4 regions of the Cupriavidus alkaliphilus genome follow, and region 3 is predicted to be linked to each of the others. Evidence: predicted binding sites of a transcription regulator. Region 3 holds the regulator's gene; each other region holds the start of a gene.
What was found. Region 3 encodes sigma-54, which starts transcription at its own class of promoters, with help from an activator protein. Its sites were predicted from a motif close to TGGCANGNAANCTGCTTT; they were not measured.
Positions count from the first base shown of each region.

Region 1: a site for sigma-54 is predicted at 2,607-2,624, ahead of FHX60_RS06890 (PQQ-dependent methanol/ethanol family dehydrogenase). Genes of this name have one in related genera too.
Region 2: a site for sigma-54 is predicted at 2,270-2,287, ahead of prpB (methylisocitrate lyase). Genes of this name have one in related genera too.
Region 4: a site for sigma-54 is predicted at 2,037-2,054, ahead of FHX60_RS25760 (TorF family putative porin). Genes of this name have one in related genera too.

Region 1 is NZ_JACHWE010000002.1:57,821-62,206, reverse strand. Features, by position in the region: gene pqqE (pyrroloquinoline quinone biosynthesis protein PqqE) at 1-253, shown strand, start outside; gene FHX60_RS06895 (c-type cytochrome) at 361-684, opposite strand; gene FHX60_RS06890 (PQQ-dependent methanol/ethanol family dehydrogenase) at 783-2,543, opposite strand; gene FHX60_RS06885 (quinoprotein relay system zinc metallohydrolase 1) at 2,739-3,677, opposite strand; gene FHX60_RS06880 (quinoprotein dehydrogenase-associated SoxYZ-like carrier) at 3,674-4,386, opposite strand, start outside.
Region 2 is NZ_JACHWE010000001.1:1,319,647-1,324,032, forward strand. Features, by position in the region: gene prpC (bifunctional 2-methylcitrate synthase/citrate synthase) at 71-1,228, opposite strand; gene prpB (methylisocitrate lyase) at 1,328-2,236, opposite strand; gene prpR (propionate catabolism operon regulatory protein PrpR) at 2,518-4,386, shown strand, end outside.
Region 3 is NZ_JACHWE010000004.1:51,393-55,778, forward strand. Features, by position in the region: gene hprK (HPr(Ser) kinase/phosphatase) at 1-846, opposite strand, end outside; gene FHX60_RS15125 (PTS sugar transporter subunit IIA) at 930-1,385, opposite strand; gene hpf (ribosome hibernation-promoting factor, HPF/YfiA family) at 1,737-2,087, opposite strand; gene FHX60_RS15135 (RNA polymerase factor sigma-54) at 2,136-3,614, opposite strand; gene lptB (LPS export ABC transporter ATP-binding protein) at 3,738-4,386, opposite strand, start outside.
Region 4 is NZ_JACHWE010000011.1:13,510-17,895, reverse strand. Features, by position in the region: gene FHX60_RS25770 (YifB family Mg chelatase-like AAA ATPase) at 1-1,375, opposite strand, end outside; gene FHX60_RS25765 (accessory factor UbiK family protein) at 1,467-1,745, opposite strand; gene FHX60_RS25760 (TorF family putative porin) at 2,135-2,917, shown strand; gene FHX60_RS25755 (P-II family nitrogen regulator) at 2,970-3,308, shown strand; gene amt (ammonium transporter) at 3,341-4,386, shown strand, end outside.

The sequences.
Region 1 (4,386 bases), on a different contig from region 3:
ACCGTGCCGCTCGTGCGAGCACAGCGAAGCGGATCTTGGCGGCTGCCGCTGCCAGGCCTTCCTGGTCACCGGCGATGCCGCCGCGACCGACCCCGCCTGCGCGCAGGCGCCCGGCCACGGGCGGTTGCGCGAAATCGTGCTGGAGGGCCGGGTGGCGGCGGCGCAAACCGCGGCGCAAGCGCGCGAGTACCCGATGGTGTTTCGCAGCGACGGCAACTCGTTGAGATTGAGCGCGGGGCGGGGCGAGCGCTAAATCAGCGCCCGCGTCGGCGCCGCCGCAGGCGGGTCTTGCGCCGGCCGCCCATGACCGCGACGGGGCCGCGGCCGACGCAGCGGCCGGCGCCGACGCACCGCCCTGGCTCAGCCGACGCCAAGCACCCACTCCGCCAGCTTCTTCGCATCGTCCTCTCCCAGATTGCCATGCGGCGGCATCGGGATCCGGCCCCATGTCCCCTTGCCGCCCTCGCGGATCTTCTTCGCCAGCGACGCGGCCGCCTGGCTGTCGCCCTTGTAGCGCGCCGCCACCTCGGCAAACCCTGGCCCCACCAGCTTCGACTGCATGCCATGGCAGGAAAAGCAGCCGTTCTTGTCAGCCAGCGCCTGCATCTCCGCCGACGTGGCGGCCAGCGCCGCTCCCGGCAACATCGCGCCAGCCGCCGCCAGCGCCATCCATTCTTTCTTCATACCTGTATCCCGATCCGATGCTGTTGCTACCGTGCCCCGCGCACGCCCCGCATCGGGCGATGCGGTGGCGTGCGCGCGGCCGTTTCACCCGTTGATGTTCAGCTCTTGTGCAGCTTGAATACCCACACCGAGCCGCCCTGCTCCAGGAAATTCACGCGCTTGGCCACCTCGCCGCCCCACAGCGGCACCGCGCCGCCCCAGCCGGATACCACCGCGACGAACTGCTCGCCGTTCTCTTCCCACGTGACCGGCGGCGCGACCACGCCGCTGCCGGTCTGGAACTGCCACAGCTCCTTGCCGGTCTTGGCGTCGGCGGCCTTCAGGTAGCCTTCCGGCGTGCCCCAGAACACCAGCCCGCCGGCGGTGGTCATGGCGCCGCCCCACAGCGGCGCGCCGTTCTTGACCTCCCAGACGATCTTGCCGGTCTTGGGGTTGATCGCGCGCAGCGAGCCGATGTAGTCATCGTTCAGCGGCTGGATGGTGAAGCCCGCGCCCAGGAATGCGGCGCCCTTCTTGTAGCTGATGGGCTCGTTCCAGATGTCCATGCCCCATTCGTTGGCCGGCACGTAGAACAGGCCGGTCTGCGGGCTGTAGGCCATCGGCTGCTGGTTCTTGCCGCCGAGGAAACCCGGCGCCGCGAACACCGACTTGCCCTTCTTCTCGCCGTTGGCGGCGGCCGGGTCGCCGGGGCGGCCCTCGGCGACGTAGTCGGGGCGGCCGCTCTTCAGGTCGATGCCGGTGGCCCAGGTGATCTTCTTGACGAAGGGGAAGGCATTGACCAGCTTGCCGCTGCTGGCATCGTTGACGTAAAAGAAGCCGTTGCGGTCGGCCTTGCCGCCCATGCGCTTGCCGTCCAGGTCGAAGGTGACGAACTCGTTCACGCCGTCGAAGTCCCAGCCGTCGTTGGGGGTGTTCTGGTAGTGCCAGACGATCTTGCCGGTGGCGGGATCGAGCGCGACGGTCGACGCGGAGTAGAGGTTGTCGCCCTTGCGGATATGGCTGTTCCACGGGCCGGGATTGCCGGTGCCGAAGTAGGCCAGGCCGGTCGCGGGGTCATAGGTGCCGCCCAGCCACGTGGCCGCGCCGCCGGTCTTCCAGGTCTCGCCGGGCCAGCTGGCGTTCTGGGTGCCGGTCATGCCGATCTCGGTCTTGTTGCCGTCCTTGTCGTACTTGTAGCCCATATGGCCTTCGACCACCGGCCGCGACCACACCAGTTGCCCGGTCTTGGCATCGCGCGCGTCGACGCGGCCGACCACGCCGAACTCGCCGCCCGAGATGCCGGTCAGCACCAGGCCCTTGGCCACCAGCGGCGCGGCCGTGTACGAATAGCCGGCCGCGTAGTCCTCCAGTTTCTCCTTCCACACCACCTTGCCGCTGTTCTGGTCCAGCGCCACCAGCTGCGCGTCGAGCGTGCCGAAGATCACCAGATTGTCGTACAGCGCCGCGCCGCGGTTGACCACGTCGCAGCACGGCATGATGCCTTCGGGCAGGCGGTGCTCGTACTTCCACAGCTTGCGCCCGGTCTTCACGTCGAGCGCATAGATGCGCGAATACGAAGCGGTGACGAACATCTTGCCGTCGTGGATCAGCGGCTGCGATTCCTGCCCGCGCTGCTTCTCGCCGCCGAACGAGAACGACCACGCCGGCACCAGCCGGCCCACGTTCCTGGTGTTGATGCGCGACAGCGTGGAATAGCGCTGGCCCTGCGGGCCCATGCCCCACGACAGCACGTCGCCGGGGGACTTCGCGTCGTTCTCGATCATGGCGTCGCTTACCGTCGCCTGCGCCGCCTGCGCGGCAACGCTCGCCGCGGCGGCCGCGATTGCCGCGACCGCCAGCCCTACTCGTAACGTCCTCATTGCCATCTCCTCTCTTGTCTTGGATTTCGCTGGTGCGCCACTGCGCCACACACCAGCACGCAAATGGCAAATCCCATGCCAGTGGGCCGGGGCCCGATCACGCGCCCTGCAGGCCCGCCGCACGGTTGCGGTCCGCGCCAGCGTGCAACACTGCGTTGCAGCTGCGCCAGAATTGAACAGCCAAAGCCGGCGCCTTCAGCGGGCCAGCGCGGCTTCCTCGTGCGCCGGGTAGAGATGGATCACGTTGCGCAGGTACTCGGCGGGCAGCGCGCCCCAGCGCGCAAAGGGCTCTGGCACCGGCATGGCCATGACCTCGGCCAGGTCGCGTCCCTGCGCCGCGGCCTCGCGCAGGCGCGTGTCGAGCCATTGCAGGTAGGCGCGCGTCTGCGCGATGGCTTCCGTGCCGCCCAGCGCGGGCCCGTGGCTGGGAACCAGCAGGCGCGCCCCGCTCTGCTCCATCAGCGCCTGCAGCCGCGCCAGGCTGTCCAGCCAGCGGCCGATGTGCGCATGCGGCGTGGTCGGGATGCGCTCACGGAACACCAGCCCGCCGGCAAAGACGATGCCGGCGCCGCGGTCCAGCAGCACCAGGTCCGCGTCGGTATGGCCTTCCAGGCGGATCAGTTCCAGCGTGCGGCGCCCGATCGTCCGTGGGCCCGGCGCCAGCGCGTGCACCGGCGGCGCGGGTTCGGTGCCGCGCATCCAGTCGCCGCACAGGCGGTAGAGGTTGTCGGCATAGGCCGCGCCTTCGCGGCGCGCGCCGTCGAGGGTGGCGGGCAGCGCGCTGGCGCCCACGTCGGCATAGGCCTGGTTGCCGAAGAAGTAGTCGGGATGCAGGTTCAGGTTCAGCACCAGCCGTATCGGCGCGCCGGTCAGCGCGGCGATGGCGCGGCGCTGCTGCTCGCCATATTCGCGCGACGGGCCGGTGTTGATCACCACCACGCCGTCGCCGGTGTCGATGAAGGCGGTATTGATGATGTTGCAGCCATTGGCCGGCGCGAAGTCGGCATTGGCGCCTTCCAGCAGCCACACGCCGGCGCCGATCTCGCGCGGGGCCAGGCGGTAGTCGGGCGGCTGCGCGGGTGCCGCGAGGACCGCAGCCGTGGCCAGCCACAGCAACAGCAGCGCCGGCTTCATGGCGACACCCGCGCCGCGATGCGGTTGCCGTTGTTGTCGTGGCCGGCCACGGTCATCCCCGGCACCACCGCCTCGCGCAGGTCGAACGAGAAGATCGGGTTCTCGGCCACGGGCTCGTGCAGGGTCAGCCGCAACAGCGGCTGCCGCGCCGCGTCGGCCAGCACCAGGGTCTCGAGATGGAACGCCGGGATGCCGGCAACCAGGCCGGTGTCCATCGGGTGCATCACGCGCAGCCGCACGCGCGCGCCGGCCTGGCCCTGGCCTTCGCCCTGACCCAGGCCCGGGAACACGCGCGCCTCGACCCGGTTGAGGGTGCGGCTCCAGCTGCCGTCGCGGCGGGTCGCCCCGGGCACGGTGCAGCCACCGCCGCCGGCGTCGACCCAGGTGCTGCCGACATGCCAGGTGCCGTCGCGCGTACGCGCCGCCACCCGCACCGGCGAGGCCTGCTCCAGCTTGAAGCGGAACGACAGCGACGGCCGCACCCGCAGCGGCTCGAACGCCAGCACCGGGCGGATCGGGTTGCGGTCCACCGCCACCACGATGCGCTCGACCTCGCCCAGCGCCGACGCGTCGAAGGCAATCGGCACGCGCATGGGGTCTTCGGCAAAGGCCGGCCCTGTGACGCGCACGCGGCTGTCGAACACCACCGGGCCCTGCTGCAGCAGTTCCTTGTGGATCCAGGCCCACTGCGGCGACTGCATCGGATCGC
Region 2 (4,386 bases), on a different contig from region 3:
GACCAACTACCCCTTTGCCCGCAGGCTCGGATTCAATGCAACCCGACGCAGGGCAATCCGGCAGCCGGTCTTACTTGCGATCCTTGATCGGCACGAACTTCAGGTTCTCCGGCCCGGTGTAGTTGGCGCTGGGGCGGATGATCTTGTTGTCGATGCGCTGCTCGATGATGTGCGCGGCCCAGCCCGAGGTGCGCGAGATCACGAACAGCGGCGTGAACATCGCGGTGGGCACGCCCATCATGTGGTAGCTGACTGCGCTGAACCAGTCCAGGTTGGGGAACATCTTCTTGATGTCCCACATCACGGTTTCGAGCCGCTCGGCGATGTCGAACATCTTCATCGAGCCGGCGTCCTTCGACAGCCGCCTGGCGACGTCCTTGATCACCTGGTTGCGCGGGTCGCCGGTGGTGTACACCGGGTGGCCGAAGCCGATCACGACTTCCTTGTTCTCGACGCGGCGGGTGATGTCGGCCTGGGCCTCGTCCGGGTTGTCGTAGCGCTTCTGGATCTCGAACGCAACCTCGTTGGCGCCGCCGTGCTTGGGGCCGCGCAGCGCGCCGATCGCGCCGGCAATCGACGAGTACATGTCGGAACCCGTGCCGGCGATCACGCGCGCGGTGAAGGTCGAGGCGTTGAACTCGTGCTCGGCATACAGGTTGAGCGAGGTGTTCATGGCGCGCTCCCACAGCGCCGACGGCTTCTCGCCGTGCAGCAGGTGCAGGAAGTGGCCGCCGATCGAGTCGTCGTCGGTCTCCACCTCGATGCGGCGGCCGTTGTGGCTGTAGTGGTACCAGTACAGCAGCATCGAGCCGAGGCTGGCCATCAGCCGGTCGGCGATGTCGCGCGCGCCCGGAGTGTTGTGGTCTTCCTTCTCCGGCAGCACCGTGCCGAGCACCGACACGCCGGTGCGCATCACGTCCATCGGGTGCGCGCTGGCGGGCACCCATTCCAGCGCCGCCTTCACATTGGCCGGCAGGCCGCGCAGGCTCTTCAGCCTGGCCTTGTAGGCGGACAGCTCGGACTTGGTCGGCAGCTTGCCGTGCACCAGCAGGTGGGCGATTTCCTCGAACTCGCAGGTCTCGGCGATATCGAGAATGTCGTAGCCACGGTAGTGCAGGTCGTTGCCGGTACGGCCGACGGTGCACAGGGCGGTATTGCCGGCGGTCACGCCCGACAGCGCGACGGATTTCTTGGGCTTGGGAGTGACGAGCGGTTGCGCTTCGGACATCTGGGTCTCCTTGATGTGATGCCTGGTGTTGCCTGTCTGTGGTCGTGCAAGCGGCCGGGAGGGGATATCCCCGGCCCGGCCGCGCCTGAGTCTGGTCGTTTACTTGCCCTTGCCTTGCGCGAACAGGGCGTCGAGCTTCTGCTCGAAGGCATGGTAGCCGATGCTCTCGTAGAGCTCCGAGCGGGTCTGCATGGTATCGACCACGTTCTTCTGCGTGCCGTCGCGGCGGATCGCCGCGTAGACGTTTTCCGCGGCCTTGTTCATGGCGCGGAAGGCCGACAGCGGATACAGCACCATCGACACGCCGGCGCCGCCCAGTTCCTCGGTGGTGAACAGCGGCGTGGCGCCGAATTCGGTGATGTTGGCCAGCACCGGCACCTTCACCGCGTCGACGAATTTGCGGTACATGCCAAGGTCGGTCATGGCTTCCGGGAAGATCGCGTCGGCGCCGGCTTCCACGCACGCCACCGCGCGCTCGATCGCCTTGTCCAGGCCTTCCACGGCCAGCGCGTCGGTGCGGGCCATGATGACGAAGTTGTCGTCGGTGCGGGCGTCGACCGCGGCTTTGATGCGGTCGACCATTTCACCCTGGGTGACGATTTCCTTGTTGGGACGGTGGCCGCAGCGCTTGGCGCCGACCTGGTCCTCGATATGCATGGCCGCGGCGCCGAACTTGATCAGCGACTTGGTGGTGCGGGCCACGTTGAAGGCCGAGGCGCCGAAACCCGTGTCCACGTCGACCAGCAGCGGCGTGTCGCACACGTCGGTGATGCGGCGGATGTCGGTCAGGACGTCGTCCAGGTTGGAGATGCCCAGGTCGGGCAGGCCCAGCGAACCGGCCGCGACACCGCCGCCGGACAGGTAGATGGCCCGGTAACCGGCACGCTTGGCCAGCAAGGCGTGGTTGGCATTGATGGCGCCGACCACCTGCAGCGGATGTTCGTCGGCCAGCGCCTGGCGGAAACGGGCGCCGGCGGAGCGCGCGAGGTCGGAAGCGGAGTAGGTCATGGCGTATGCGTTGGTGAACAGGACAAGCCGGATAATGCAAGGGATGTGCCAGGCCTTGCGGAAGCGGCAGGGAAACCCCGGCATCCCTTGCCAGTATTGGGCTGGCGGGCAGGGCAGCGGGTTTCGTCGCGGCCTCCATGGCGGGATTTCCGCACATTTGAAATCCAAACCCCTTGTCTTGGAATTCAAAGTTGAAATCGCGGGCCGCGTAGCGGACAATGTGACAGCACTGTACGCCTGTTCCCCTCGCCTTTCATCCCACTTTCCTTTCGCACCGCATCATGGCTCCGCCCGTTTCCACGCAAGGCCGCCCGCGCATCTGGGCAATCGGCATCAGCCGCCTCGCGCGCGCCTTTGCCGACCTGATTCCGGCCTATGCCGACCGCGCCGAATTCCGCATCGTCGGCAAGGGTTTCGAGGCCGCCGCCAGCGCGGTATCGCGCGAGGTGCGCGAGGGCCGGCTCGACGTGGTGGTTGCCGGCGGCTCCAACGGCGCCTACCTGCGCCAGCATGTCGACGTGCCGGTGGTGCTGGTCAAGGTCACGGGCTTCGACGTGATGAGCGCACTGGCCACGGCGCGGCGGATCTCGCCGCGGGTGGCGCTGGTCACGCACGCGGCGACCTATGCCGAGGTCGATGAATTCGTGCGCGCGTTCTCGCTGTCGGTGCCGGCCTACACCTACCTGACCGAGGACGACGCCGTGGCGCGCGTGAAGGCGCTCAAGCAGGAGGGCATCCAGGTGGTGGTGGGCCCCGGCCTGGTGACCGACCTGGCCGACCGCTATGGCCTGACCGGGGTGTTCCTGTACTCCGGCAACTCGGTGCGCATGGCGCTGGAAGACGCGATCGAGGCTGCGCGCCTGCGCCGCATCGAGGCTACCCGGCGCGACTACGTCAACACCATCCTGGCGCACCTGAACGAGGGCGTGGCGGCGGTCGACGCACAGGGGCGGATCCAGTCGTTCAACCCGGCGATGGAGCGCTTCCTGGGCACCTCGGCCGCCGCCGCGGTCGGGCGCAAGCTGCAGACGCTGGCGCCCAGCCTGGCGCTGGAAGGCGTGATGCAGACCGGCGACAAGGAGCTCGAGGCGATCCACAAGCTGGGCGACAAGATGGTGGTGGTCAACCGCATTCCGATCCAGGGCGAGGCCGGCACCACCGGCGCGGTGCTGACCATCCAGGACGCCAGCGCGATCCAGCGCGTCGACCGCAACCTGCGCTCGCGCAGCCGCGCGCGGCCGGCGGCGGTGCGCTACAGCCTCGACGACCTGGCCGGCACCTCGGCGGCGATGACGGCGCTGCGCGAGCTGGCGCGGCGCTACGCCGCGGTGGACTCGACCGTGCTGATCGGCGGCGAGAGCGGTACCGGCAAGGAGGTGCTGGCGCAAGGCATGCACGATGCCAGCCCGCGCCGCGCATTCCCGTTCGTCGCGGTCAACTGCGCCGCCTTCCCCGAGGCGCTGCTGGAAAGCGAGCTGTTCGGCTACGAAGAGGGCGCCTTCACCGGCGCGCGCCGCGGCGGCAAGGCCGGCCTGTTCGAGTCGGCCCACAACGGCACGCTGTTTCTCGACGAGGTCGGCGACATGCCGCCCGCGCTGCAGACGCGCTTGCTGCGCGTGCTGCAGGAAAAGCAGGTGCTGCCGATCGGCGGGCTCGACGCGGTGCCGGTGAACGTGCGCGTGATCGCCGCCACCCACCGCGACCTGGCCGCGATGGTGCGCGACGGCAGCTTCCGCCAGGACCTGTATTACCGCCTCAACATCCTGCGCATCGCCATGCCGCCGCTGCGCGAGCGCGCCGAAGACCTGCCGGAGCTGGCCGAACTGCTGTACCGCCGCGCGCAGGACCGGCTGGGACTGGAGCGCCCGCAGCGCCTGCCCGCGGCGGCGCGCGCGCGGCTGGCGCGCTACCGCTGGCCCGGCAATATCCGCGAGCTGGAAAACGTGACCGAACGCATCGCGGTGCTGGTCGCCGGCCGGCGCCTGGACGGCGAGGCCTTGCAGCGCGAACTGCAATCCGCGGCGCCCGAGCTGTTCGGCGAGGCCGCGCTTGCCACTGCGCCCGGGGCCGGAGCCGAAGCCGCCGCGGCGGCGCCGGCCGCACGGGCGCGCCGCTCGCTCGCGCGCGTCAAGCAATCCAGCGAAGTCGAC
Region 3 (4,386 bases):
GACCAGCACGGCAAGGTTGCGGCCGGCCGCCACCTGGATCTTGACCATGTGGATGGGAAGGCCGAGCACGTCCAGGTACTGCGAATCCAGCGGCAGCCGCTCGAACTCGCCGTCGTTGCGCCGCACCAGCTGCACCACCAGCTTGATCTTCATCTTCCGCCGCACCGCGGTCTCGCCGAAGATGGTCTTGATGTCGAGCAGCCCCAGGCCGCGCACTTCCAGCAGGTTCTGCAGCAGCGGCGGGCAGCGGCCCTCGATGAAATCCGGCCCCAGCCGCACGAAGTCGACCGCGTCGTCCGCCACCAGCCCGTGGCCGCGCGAGATCAGTTCCAGGCCCAGTTCGCTCTTGCCCAGGCCCGATTCGCCCATGATCAGCACACCCATGCCCAGGATGTCGAGGAACACGCCGTGCATGGTTACGCGCGGGGCGGAGATGCGCGACAGGTACAGGCGCAGGTGGTCGATCACCGCGGCGGACGACACCGGCGTGGTGAACAGCGGCGTCGACGAGCGCGTGCAGCGCAGTTCCAGGTCCGGCGGCGGCTCCATGCCGTCGGCGATCACCAGGAACGGCGGCTCCAGCAGGATCAGCTCGCCCATCTGGCGCTTGCGGGTCTCGTCGTCGAGGCGCTGGTAGTACGTGATTTCGGGCTTGCCGAGGACCTGGATCCGGTTGGGGTGGATCAGGTTGAGGTGGCCCACCAGGTCTGCGGCGGAAGTCGCTTCGCGGGCGAATTCCACGTCAAAGGCGCGGTCCGCGCCCTCCAGGCCAGCGACCCACGAGAGTTTGAGGTCGGCTGCGTTGTCGTCGAAGATGGACTGGGAGGTGACGCCGGTGAGTTCCATGCGGTATGGCTGGTAAGGCGGTGTTCGAAGCGCGTGGCGCTTCCCCGGTCTGGTGCCGGCCCGCTCCGGGGGGAATCAGTGGATCAGGGATGCCATGCGATCAGCAGTTCGTGCACGGCATCGGGCGTAGGGAGGGTCGCCAGGCCCTCGCGCATGTCGCGATCCGACAGCAGTTGCGCGATCTCGGACAAGATTTCCAGGTGCTGCTGCGTGGCCTGTTCGGGCACCAGCAAGAAGATCAGCAGCGAAACCGGCTTGCCGTCCGGCGATTCGAACGGAATCGGCTCGGCCAGTCGCATGAACGCGGCCAGGGGCTGCTTCAGGCCCTTGATGCGCCCGTGCGGGATCGCCACGCCGGCGCCCAGTCCGGTCGAGCCCAGCGACTCGCGCGCGAACAGGTTGTCGGTGACGATGGCGCGCGCCACGCCATGGTTGTTCTCGAAGAGGAGCCCGGCCTGCTCGAACACACGTTTCTTGCTGGTGACGCTGACGTCGAGGGTGATGTTGCCGGGTGGCAGCAATTTGGCCAAACGATTCATGGGCGATGCGCAGGATTTCAGTTAGCGGGCGGATCGTTCCGCCGGGCAGCGTCTGGCTCCCTCACCGCTGCCGGCGCGGGGGAAGACGTCCGGCCCATTATAGAGCAGCGACTACCCTTGCATTGTGCGGTGCAGCGCGGGCAGGCGCGGCCACGATTTCTCTCTCTTTGTATGGCGCAGCATACACCTTGGCGCTGCGCTTGCGAACCTTTCGGGCTTCCATGCATGGCAAGGTTTGCTCCGCTGCCACAGCCCGCACAGCGCCAGGGCGCAAAAAAGCCGCGCTTCGCGGCGCGGCTTGCCTGTGGAATCCTGGTTCAGCAGCCCTCTGCGGGGCTGCCGGGCACGGGTTTATTGCTGCATTTGCGCTGCGGCCATCTGGTACTTGACCGCTTCGCGGTCGTGGCCTTGCACGCGATCCTTGTAGCGAATCACCTGACGGTCCAGCTTGTCGACGAGTGCGTCGATCGCCGCATACAGGTCTTCGTGATGCGCCTCGACAAAGATGTCCTTGCCCTTTAGATGCAGATTGATTTCCGCGTACTGACGCCGGTCCTTTTCCTTGTGATTGTCGACAGAGAGCAGCACGCTAACGCCAATGACTTGATCGAAATGCCTGACGATTCGCTCCAGCTTCGTTTCCACGTACTCACGCAGAGGGGGCGTGATGTCCAGGTGGTGTCCACTGATCTTGAAGTTCATAGCGCTTCTCCTTCTGAAAGAGCCTCACCAGGCAGGCGGTGGGCTCGGCTACAAAGACTTGCGGAGATTGACTGCGGGGATTTTCAAGGCTTCACGATACTTGGCGACCGTGCGGCGTGCGACAACGAAGCCCTGTTCGCCCAGCAGTTCGGCGATGCGACTGTCGGAAAGGGGATTCCTCGGGTCTTCGGCTCCTATCAGTTGCTTGATCAAGGCGCGGATGGCCGTTGATGAAGCCGCGCCACCGGTTTCGGTGGACACGTGGCTGCCAAAGAAGTACTTCAGTTCGAAAGTACCCATCGGCGTAGCCATATATTTATTGGTCGTCACCCGGGAGATGGTTGACTCGTGTAAACCCAGTGTATCGGCAATCTCCCGCAAAACCAAGGGGCGCATGGCGATTTCACCGTGGGTGAAAAAGTTCTTTTGACGCTCGACAATGGCCTGCGAGACACGCAGGATGGTGTCGAACCTTTGCTGGATATTCTTGATCAGCCAGCGTGCTTCCTGCAGCTTCTGCTGCAGCCCGGCGGTACCGGTCTCGCCTTTGGCGCCACGCAGGATCTGTGCGTACATATCGTTGATGCGCAGCCTCGGCATCACATCCGGATTGAGCTGCGCGATCCAGCCGCCGCCGCTCTTGCGCACGAACACATCAGGCACAACGAAATCGGCCTCCGGACGGCTGTACGCATGGCCCGGGTAGGGCGCCAGCGAGCGGATCAGGTCATGCGCGGCCTTGAGTGCGACCTCATCGACCTGCAGGGCCTTCTTCAGCCGCGTGTAGTCGCGTACCGCCAGCAGTTCCAGGTGATGGGTGACGATGGTCAGCGCGAGTTCGCGCTGCGGGTGCGTCAGGCGGCGCAATTGCAGCGCCAGGCATTCGGCCGCGTTGCGCGCGCCCACACCAGGCGGATCGAAGCTCTGCAGCAGCGTCAGGATGGCGTGGACTTCGTCGGGGTCGAACTCGAGTTCTTCGGGCAGCTCCGCGCAGATCTCTTCGAGCGAGGCGCTAAGGTAGCCATCGTCATCGAGCGATTCGATCAGGAAGATGGCGAGTCCCTTGTCGCGCGCCGAGATCTTCAGCGGTGTCAGCTGCTCCATCAGGTATTCGCGCAGCGTGGGCTCGGCATCGCGCAGCTGCATCGGCGTCTTTTCGTCCTCGTCGCCTTGCGGGCGGCGGGCGAAATCGTCCAGGCTCCAGTCGCCGTTGCCGTAGTCGTCGCCGCTGCTGTTGTCGCCGTAGCTGTCATCGGCGCCGCCTTCGGCGCGCGCGTCGCCATTGCCCTGGGGCTCGGCGGGGGCGGGCGCGGGCGCGCTCTGGACGTTGACCGAGCCATCGGCCGCCACGCGCAGCGGGCTTTCGATCCAGTCGTTCTCCCGCTCGAGCAGCGGGTTTTCCGTCAGCGCCTGTTCGACTTCCTGCTGCAGTTCCAGCGTGGAAAGCTGCAGCAGCCGGATCGACTGTTGCAGCTGCGGGGTCAGTGCCAGGTGCTGGGAGAGGCGGAGCTGTAGCGACGGTTTCATGCGACCTATTTTATGCGCATCTTTCCGATGTTGGAACGGAAATTGCTATCGCTGATGCGCCGTGATCGCCGCTGGCTCTCCCTGCCATGCGGCCATGGCGGCCCGTGCGGGGCCGCCGACTTGTCACATGCGGAAGTTCTCGCCCAGATAGACGCGCCGCACGGCGTCATTGGCGATGATGTCTTCGGGCTGGCCCGCGGCCAGCACCGTGCCTTCGCTGATGATGTAGGCGTGATCGCAGATGCCGAGCGTCTCGCGCACGTTGTGGTCGGTGATCAGCACGCCGATATTGCGCGCCTTGAGGAAGCTGACGATGCGCTGGATCTCGCCCACGGCGATCGGGTCCACGCCGGCAAAGGGCTCGTCCAGCAGGATGAAGCGCGGCGATGACGCCAGTGCGCGCGCGATTTCCACGCGGCGGCGCTCGCCGCCGGACAGCGACAGCGCCGGATTGTTGCGCAGGTGCGCGATCTGCAGGTCGTCGAGCAGGGCATCCAGGCGGCGCTCGATCTCGGCCTTGGCCAGCGGCTTGCCCTTGTCCTGCTGCAGCTCCAGCACCGCGCGGATGTTTTCCTCGACGTTGAGCTTGCGGAACACCGAGGCTTCCTGCGGCAGGTATGACAAGCCCATGCGCGCGCGCTCGTGGATCGGCAGGCCGCTGATGTGGTCGCCGTCGAGCACGATGTCGCCTTCGTCCAGCGCCACCAGGCCGACGATCATGTAGAACGACGTGGTCTTGCCCGCGCCGTTGGGGCCGAGCAGCCCGACCACC
Region 4 (4,386 bases), on a different contig from region 3:
CCTGCGCCTGCGGATCCATGACGCAGTGCTGCTCGATCTCGCGTCCGCCCAGTTCATTGTTGGGCTTGCCCTGCCGCGCCAGTTGCCGTTCGCGCGCAGCGAGCACGCGCGCGCGCACCGCGGTGCTGGCTTCGCCGGGCGGGCCGTCGAGCATTTCGCCCTGGTCCTGCGCGGGCACCTCGACCTGCAGATCGATGCGGTCGAGCATGGGGCCGGAGATGCGCGACTGGTAGCGGCGCACCTGGTCGGGCGTGCAGCGGCACGGCCGGTCGGGATGGCCGAGGTAGCCGCACGGGCACGGGTTCATCGCCGCCACGAACTGGAAGCAGGCGGGGAAGTCGGCGTGGCCGTTGGCGCGGGCGATGGTGATGCGGCCCGACTCCAGCGGCTCGCGCAGGACTTCGAGCACGCGGCGGTCGAACTCGGGCAGTTCGTCCAGGAACAGCACGCCGTGGTGCGCGAGCGAGATCTCGCCGGGGCGCGGATTGCCGCCGCCGCCGACCATGGCCGGGCCCGACGCGGTGTGGTGCGGTGCGCGGCAGGGGCGCACGCCCCAGGCCTCGGCGCGAAAGCCGCCCGGGGTCAGGCTCATCACGGCGGCGGCTTCCAGCGCCTGCTGCAGCGACATCGGCGGCAGCAGGCCGGGCAGGCGCTGCGCCAGCATCGACTTGCCGGTACCGGGCGGGCCCACCAGCAGCACCGAGTGTTGTCCGGCGGCGGCCACCTCCATGGCGCGGCGTGCCTGCGCCTGGCCGCGCACGTCGCGCATATCGGGACCGCGCCCGCTGGCGGCGGGCAGCAAGGGCGGCATGGCGCGGGGTAGTCGTGCTTCGGCCACGGGACCGAGGTGGTCGCAGGCCTGGCGCAGGGTGGCGGCCGCATGGACCGCCAGGTCTTCGATCAGCGCGGCTTCGGCGCCGTTGCCCGCGGCGACCAGGAAGGCGCGCGGCGTCTCGCCCGAGCCGGCGCGGGCGGCATTGTCACGCGCCAGCCCCATCGCCATGGCCAGCGCGCCGCGCACCGGACGCAGTTCGCCGGACAGCGACAGCTCGGCGGCAAATTCATGCGCGTCGAGCGCGTCGGCCGGAATCTGGCCGCTGGCGGCCAGGATGCCGAGCGCGATGGCCAGGTCGAAACGGCCGGACTCCTTGGGCAGGTCGGCCGGGGCGAGGTTGACGGTGATGCGGCGGTTGGGAAATTCGTAGCCGCTGTTGAGGATGGCGGCGCGCACGCGCTCGCGGCTTTCACGCACGCCGGTGTCGGCCAGGCCGACGATGGTGAAGGCCGGCAGGCCGTTGGCCAGGTGGGTCTCGACCCGCACCGGCGGCGCGGCGATGCCGGTCAGGGCCCGGCTGCGTAGGACGGCAAGGCTCATGGCATCGAACCGCACGAAACTGTTAACGAAAAAGGCCGCCATGACTGGCGGCCTTCACACAGGCGGGAGGGTGGCGGGGGGACCGGCGTGCTCACGCGCCCCCGGTCGAGTCCACCGAGCCGGCGCCCGGCGGGATGCCGGCGCGGCGCTCGAGCTCGGCCACGCGGCTTTCCAGTTCCTCCAGGCGGGCGCGGGTGCGCGCCAGCACCTGCGACTGGACGTCGAACTCCTCGCGCGTGACCAGGTCCAGCCGGGCAAAGCCCTGGGTCATCATGCTGCGCACGTTTTTCTCGATGTCCTTTGCCGGCGAATTGCGCAGCGCCTCGCTGACCTTGTTCTGCAGGTCGTTGAAGAGGTCGGTCGGTTTCATGGTTTCTCCTTTGCGCACCTGAGTGGTGCCAATCCGGGGGGGAATCTGGCGTATGGCGCGCTTTCGCACAGGATTTGGGCGCCCTGAATGCGGGCGATCCGTGGTGCGCGGGCCCTACGCCGTCCCCGTCAAGACTCGATTATCGCCCCAGCGGCACGCGCGCGAAAGCACCGGCGCCGCGCCGTTCACACCATTTAACCCCATCTGGCGTCGCTGCGAGGCGCATTCAAGCCCGCGCGGTGCCCATTGGCAGGGCGCGAGGGGCCGCACGCACTGCGGCATTCCGTGGGTTGGCACGGCAGTTGCAGTAGTGATGCCGAGCTGCCTCAAAGCTTCACCGGAATCCAACTAAACGAAATCCGAGCCATCAGGAAAAGGAGAAAAACCCCATGAAGAAGTTGGCCCTTGCAGTCAGCGCGGTGGTCCTGGCCAGCGCCGCGGGCGGCGCCCTGGCGCAGAGCACCGGCGCCGCGGCCCCGGCTGCCGAGCCGGCCTCGCCGCATACGTTCACGGCCAACGTGTCGCTGGTCACGGACTACCGCTATCGCGGCATCAGCCAGACCAACCTGCGCCCGGCCATCCAGGGCGGTTTCGATTACGCGCACGAAAGCGGCTTCTACCTGGGCAACTGGAACTCCAGCATCAGCTGGCTCGAGGATGCCAATCCGGCGGTGTCGGCGCCGGTCGAGATGGATTTCTACGGCGGCTTCAAGAACACCTTCAAGGTGGCGGGCACCGAATTCGCCTATGACCTGGGCGTGCTCGAGTACTACTACCCGGGCGGCTACAACAACCCGCGCCCGTACACCACGGAACTGTATGCCGGGGTCGGCTGGGGACCGGTATTCCTGAAGTACTCGCACTCGGTCACCAACCTGTTCGGCTGGGCCGACAGCAAGAACAGCTACTACGTCGACCTGAGCGCCAACGTGCCGCTGAATTTCTGGGACCTGACGCTGAACGCGCACGTTGGCTACCAGGGCGTGAAGCACAACAGCGATGCCTCGTACACCGACTGGAAGATCGGGCTGACCAAGGACCTGGGCAAGGGCTTTGCGCTGGCGGTCGCCTATGTCGACACCAACGCCAAGGAAGTGGCCTACACCAGCGCCAACCGCGGCCGCTACCTGGGCAAGGCCGCGGCCTGGGCCTCGATCACCAAGACTTTCTAACTCTGACGCAGCCCGGGCGGGCTGATGCCGGTCCGCTCCCAGGAGAATCCTGATGAAACTCATCATCGCAGTCATCAAGCCGTTCAAGCTCGACGAGGTGCGCGAAGCGCTGTCGGACGTGGGCGTGTCCGGCATCACCGTGACCGAAGTGAAAGGCTTCGGCCGCCAGAAGGGCCATACCGAGCTCTACCGCGGCGCCGAGTACATCGTCGACTTCCTGCCCAAGGTGAAGATCGAGGTGGCGGTGCCCGACGACGTGGTCGAGCGTGCCATCGAAGCGGTCGAAAAGTCCGCCCGCACCGGCAAGATCGGCGACGGCAAGATCTTCGTGGCTCCGATCGAGCAGGTCATCCGCATCCGCACCGGCGAGACCGGCGGCGATGCCCTGTGACCCAAGACAGCATAGAGACAAAGGTGAATTCCATGAAAACCTGGATCAAGCGATTCCTGACCGCGGGCGCGATGGCGCTGGCCGTCGGCACGGCCGGCATGGGCATGTCGGCTCCGGCCGCCGCGCAGGACAAGCCGGCCGCCGAGGCTTCGGCCGCCGCCACTTCCGCGCCGGCCGCGGCAGCGACTGCAGCAACACCCGCCGCGGCCCCTGCGGCCCCTGCAGCGGCCCCTGCCGCGGCCGCACCGGCTGAAGCCGCCGCCGCGCCGGCCGCACCCGTGCCCAACAAGGGCGACACCGCCTGGCTGCTGGTCTCGACCGCGTTCGTGATCCTGATGACGCTGCCTGGCCTGGCGCTGTTCTATGGCGGCCTGGTGCGCTCCAAGAACATGTTGTCGGTACTGATGCAGTGCCTGGTGATCTTTTCGCTGGTGGCGCTGCTGTGGGCCATCTACGGCTACAGCTTTGCCTTCACCGAGGGCAACGCCTTCTTCGGCGGCACCGACCGGCTGTTCATGAAGGGGCTGACGGTCGACGCCGTGGCCGCCACCTTCAGCAAGGGCGTGGTGCTGCCGGAACTGGGCTACTTCGCCTTCCAGTGCGCTTTCGCCTGCATCACCTGCGGCCTGATCATCGGCGCCTTCGCCGAGCGCGCGCGCTTTTCGGCGGTGCTGGTGTTCGTGGTGCTGTGGTTCACCTTCGCCTACATCCCGGTGGCGCACATGGTGTGGTTCTGGCCGGGCCCTGATGCCTACACCGACGCCGCTGCCGGCACCGCCGCCACGGCCAAGGCCGGCTGGCTGTTCCAGAAGGGCGCGCTGGACTTTGCCGGCGGCACCGTGGTCCATATCAATGCCGCGGTGGCCGGGCTGGTCGGGGCCTTCATGTTCGGCAAGCGCATCGGCTTCGGCCGCGAGGCGATCCGTCCGCACAGCCTGACCTTCACCATGGTGGGTGCCTCGCTGCTGTGGTTCGGCTGGTTCGGCTTCAACGCCGGTTCGGCGCTGGAAGCCAACGGCTCGGCCGCGCTGGCCTTCGTCAACACGCTGCTGGCGACCTGCGCCGCGGTGCTGTCGTG